2 regions of the Burkholderia cepacia complex sp. TUM26381 genome follow, and region 2 is predicted to be linked to the other one. Evidence: predicted binding sites of a transcription regulator. Region 2 holds the regulator's gene; the other holds the start of a gene.
The links. Region 2 encodes HrcA, which represses chaperone genes, less so after heat shock. Its sites were predicted from a motif close to TTAGCACTCNNNNNNNNNGAGTGCTAA; they were not measured.
Positions count from the first base shown of each region.

Region 1: a site for HrcA is predicted at 1,556-1,582, ahead of ACWMMN_RS29595 (co-chaperone GroES). Genes of this name have one in related genera too.

Region 1 covers NZ_CM172007.1:2,873,057-2,875,527, forward strand. Annotated here, with positions in the region: gene ACWMMN_RS29590 (lipase family protein) at 189-1,472, shown strand; gene ACWMMN_RS29595 (co-chaperone GroES) at 1,615-1,905, shown strand; gene groL (chaperonin GroEL) at 1,918-2,471, shown strand, end outside.
Region 2 covers NZ_CM172006.1:735,850-738,320, forward strand. Annotated here, with positions in the region: gene recN (DNA repair protein RecN) at 1-46, opposite strand, end outside; gene ACWMMN_RS03495 (NAD kinase) at 66-968, opposite strand; gene hrcA (heat-inducible transcriptional repressor HrcA) at 1,100-2,122, shown strand; gene hemH (ferrochelatase) at 2,258-2,471, shown strand, end outside.

The DNA of each region.
Region 1 (2,471 bases), on a different replicon from region 2:
CAATGTGGCGACCGGGATTGCTGCACGACGCGCAGCCGACGCGCGTGCGCGCTCGTCCCGGTATGGATCGCGCGCCCGTGATACCGCGCGCAGTATGCGCAACGAGCCCGCTGGTTCAAAACTTGCATCGTGGTCGACCCGCGCCGGTCCTGCACGGTGCATCCGATCTCACCGACCTTCATCCGACCATGACGCTTCTTCCCCTGCGCGGCCTCGCCGCACGCACGCTGCTCGTATCGGCGCTCGCCTTGCCTTCCGTCGTTTCACTCGCAGCGTCTCCCGGCCATGTTCCCGTGCCCGATCCGCTGCAGGGCGACGGCCGCGTGTCCGCGTTCTACACGTGGGATCGCGACATTCCGGCCACGCCCGGCGCGCTGCTGCGTTCCGAACCGCTGCCCGCGGCGCTCGGGCTCGCGAGCGCCGCCCGGCAACTGCGCATCCTGTATGCATCGACCGACGGCGTCGGCGGCCATACGCCGATTGCCGTGTCGGGCGCGCTGTTCGTGCCGCGCGGCACGCCGCCGGCCGGCGGCTGGCCGATTGTCGCGTGGGCGCACGGCACGTTCGGGATGGCCGACATCTGCGCGCCGTCGTGGTTCGGCCGCTCGTATCGCGACGTGCGCTACCTGAACGCGTGGCTTCAGCAAGGATTCGCGGTGGTCGCGACCGACTACCAGGGGCTCGGCACGCCCGGCCCGAATCCGCAGCTCAACAACCGTTCGAACAGCTACACGCTGCTCGACAGCGTGCGCGCGGTGCTTGGCGGCGTGCCGGGCCTCGCGAACGAAGTCGTGCTCGTCGGTCAGTCGCAAGGCGGTTCGGCCGTGTTCGCAGCGGCTGGCTACGCGCCCGTCTATGCGCCCGAACTCGCGATCCGCGCGACCGTCGCGACCGGGACGATCTACAACGCATCGCGCGCCACGCTCGCGTCGCTGCCGAAGTTCGACACCGCATACCGGCGCGATCCCGAGCGGGTCGATCCGACGCTCGCGTACCAGTTCTATTCGGTGCTGTCCGCGCAGCAGATCGACCCGTCGCTGCGCGCCGATGAAGTACTGACCGAGCGCGCGCTGCCGATCCTCGAACAGGCGCGCATCGGCTGCCTCGCATCGCTCGAGGATGACGCGGCACTCGCACACCTCACGCACGCGAACACCGTGAAACCGAGCGGCGATGCACGGCTGCAGGCATGGTGGGACGACTACCTGACGTACCCGACGCTGAAGATCGCCACGCCCGTTTTCATCGGCGCGGGCGCGGACGACGGGCTGGCGCCGCTCGAACTCGCGCTCGCGAAGGATGCGTGCGCGGCCGGTACGACCGTCGAGGCGCACCTGTATGCGGGCCGCGAGCACAACGGCACCGTCAACGCATCGCTCGCCGATTCGATTCCGTTCGTGAAGCGCGTGCTGGCCGGCGAGACGATTCACCCGGTCTGCTCGCCGGTCGCGCAGCAGGCCGTGTCGCAATAGCCGGTTCCCGGTGCTTTGCACGACGGCGCGAATGCTTGTGCAAATCCGTTATTGGATCGCGTCGCCGCGCATTTTTATACTCGTCAGCACTCTCTGTTAAAGAGTGCCAGCCAAATTCGACAGATCAGCACAGGACGAAAAGATGAGCCTACGCCCCTTGCACGACCGCGTGATCGTGAAGCGACTCGACCAGGAAACCACCACCGCATCGGGCATCGTGATCCCCGACAGCGCCGCCGAAAAGCCCGACCAGGGTGAAGTGATCGCCGTCGGCCCGGGCCGCAAGGATGCGGACGGCCAGCGCATCGTGCCCGACCTGCAGGTCGGCGAGCGCGTGCTGTTCGGCAAATACGCAGGCCAGGCCGTCAAAGTGGACGGCCACGAGTTTCTCGTGCTGCGCGAGGAAGACATCGTCGCGGTCGTCAATCAATAACGGAGCGCAATCATGGCAGCCAAGGAAATCATTTTCAGCGACATCGCACGGTCGAAGCTGACCGAAGGCGTGAACATCCTCGCGAACGCGGTGAAGGTCACGCTCGGGCCGAAAGGCCGTAACGTCGTGCTCGAACGCAGCTTCGGCGCACCCGTCGTCACGAAGGACGGCGTGTCGGTCGCGAAGGAAATCGAACTCGCGGACAAGCTGCAGAACATCGGCGCGCAGCTCGTGAAGGAAGTCGCGTCGCGCACCAGCGACGCCGCCGGCGACGGCACGACGACGGCCACCGTACTCGCACAGGCAATCGTCCGCGAAGGCCAGAAATACGTGGCGGCCGGGCTCAACCCGCTCGACCTGAAGCGCGGTATCGACAAGGCCGTTGCCGCGGCCGTCGACGAGCTGAAGAAGATCAGCAAGCCGACCACCACGAGCAAGGAGATCGCGCAGGTCGCGACGATCTCCGCGAACGGCGAGGAATCGATCGGCCAGCGTATCGCCGAAGCGATCGACCGCGTCGGCAAGGAAGGCGTGATCACCGTCGAGGACGGCAAGTCGCTCGCCGA
Region 2 (2,471 bases):
GCGCGGCCACGATGACGAAGTCGCGGATCGAGAGGTGGCGGAGCATGATGTAGGGCGGAGCGGCGTCAGGACGCCTTGTCGTCTTCGTTCGAGGCGTGTTCGTTCCAGTGCAGCTTCTTGCGCAGCGTCGTGTAGTAGCTGTAGCCGACCGGGTGCAGGAACGGCACCGTGTGCTTCGAGCGGCGCACCTCGATCGTGTCGTTCAGTTCGAGCGACGTGAACGACTGCATGTCGAAGTTCACGTTGACGTCGCGCCCGCCGACGATCTGGATCGCGATTTTCGAATCGTCGGGCAGCACGATCGGCCGGTTCGACAGCGCATGCGGCGCGATCGGCACGAGCACGATGCCCGCCAGCTGCGGGTGAAGAATCGGGCCGGCCGACGACAGCGCGTAGGCGGTCGAGCCGGTCGGCGTCGCGACGATCAGGCCGTCCGAACGCTGGTTGTACATGTACCGGCCGTCGACCGACGCGCGCAGCTCGACCATCCCGGAGAAGCCGCTGCGGTTCACGACGACGTCGTTGAACGCGATTGCGTGGTAGATCGGTTCGCCGTCGCGCATGATCCGCGCCTCGAGCAGCGCGCGCTCCTCGCGCTCGAACTTGCCGGCCAGCATCACGGGAACGAGCGCGTGCATGTCGGCCGCGGCGATGTCCGTGATGAAGCCGAGCCGCCCGTGGTTGATCCCGATCAGCGGTGTCCGGTACGGCGCAAGCTGGCGGCCGATGCCGAGCATCGTGCCGTCGCCGCCGAGCACCACCGCCACATCCGCTCGCGCCCCGATTTCGGCCGGGGTGAGCGCCGGGTAGCCGGTGATGCCGATTTCGCGCGCGGTATCGCCTTCGAACACGACCTCGAAGCCGAGCTTCGCGATGCTGGCAGCCAGCGTGGCGAGCGGCTCGGCGATGACGGGCGTGTTGCTCCGGCCGACGAGCGCGACAGTATTGAACTGATTACCGGTTTTCATGCCGGCATTACACCATAGCTCGTTGACGAAAAGAACCGGCTGTGCGCCGAAGGGGCCGGATCGGGCCGGCCCGCGCAACGGAGGGAGACGCCACTCGCCGCGGTCGCGCGGTTGCGCTAAAATTTTCCACCATGCTAGATCCTCGCGCACGAACCCTCCTGAAAACCCTGATCGAACGGTATATCGCCGACGGTCAGCCAGTCGGATCGCGCACGTTGTCCCGTTATTCCGGGCTCGAGCTGAGCCCGGCGACGATCCGCAACGTGATGTCCGACCTGGAGGAGCTCGGCCTCGTGTCGAGCCCGCACACGTCGGCCGGCCGCGTGCCGACGCCGCGCGGCTACCGGCTGTTCGTCGACACGATGCTGACGGTCGAGGCGCCGATCGACGCCGAAGCCGTCGCGCGGCAGGTGCAGAACACGCTGCAGGCCGGCGAGCCGCAGCAGCGGGTGGTCGCGGCCGCCGCGAGCGTGCTGTCGAACCTGTCGCAGTTCGCGGGCGTCGTGCTGACGCCGCGCCGCAGCCACGTGTTCAAGCAGATCGAGTTCATGCGCCTGTCCGACAAGCGCATCCTGCTGATCATCGTCACGCCCGAGGGCGACGTGCAGAACCGGATGCTCGCGACGCCGCGCGACTATTCGCCGTCGCAGCTGACCGAGGCGTCCAATTACATCAACGCGCATTTCGCCGGCCTGTCGTTCGACGAAGTGCGCCGCCGCCTGCGCGACGAGATCGACCAGCTGCGCGGCGACATGACCACGCTGATGCACGCGGCCGTGACGGCCAGTACCGAGGTGCCCGACACCGAGGACACCGTGCTGATTTCCGGCGAGCGCAACCTGCTCGAAGTGGCGGATCTGTCGTCCGACATGGCGCGGCTGCGCAAGCTGTTCGACGTGTTCGACCAAAAGACGGGCCTCCTGCAACTGCTCGACGTGTCGAGCCACGCCCAGGGCGTGCAGATCTTCATCGGCGGCGAATCGACGCTCGTGCCGATCGAGGAAATGAGCGTCGTCACCGCGCCTTACGAGGTGAACGGGCAGATCGTCGGCACGCTCGGCGTGATCGGCCCGACCCGCATGGCGTACAACCGCGTGATCCCGATCGTCGACATCACCGCGCGCCTGCTGTCGCTCACGCTGAGCCAGCAATAGGCTGCAATCGGCAGCCTGATCCCGCCCCGTCATCGTGTCGCAATGCCGCACGCGCCGACAGTCGGCCGAACGGCACGGGGCGGCCCGCTATAATTGAGAGCCGTCCGGTCCCGTGCCCCGAGCACGTTCTTGCCCATGCGTTTCGATCTTGAGCCGCCTTCGAGCATCGCGGCTGCCCATCGCATCGGTGTGCTGCTGATCAATCTCGGCACGCCCGACGCGCCCACGCCGCGTGCGGTGCGGCGCTACCTCGCCGAATTCCTGTCGGATCCGCGCGTCGTCGAGATTCCGCAGGCCGTCTGGCAGGTGCTGCTGCGCACGCTGATCCTGCCGCTGCGCGGCCGCGCGT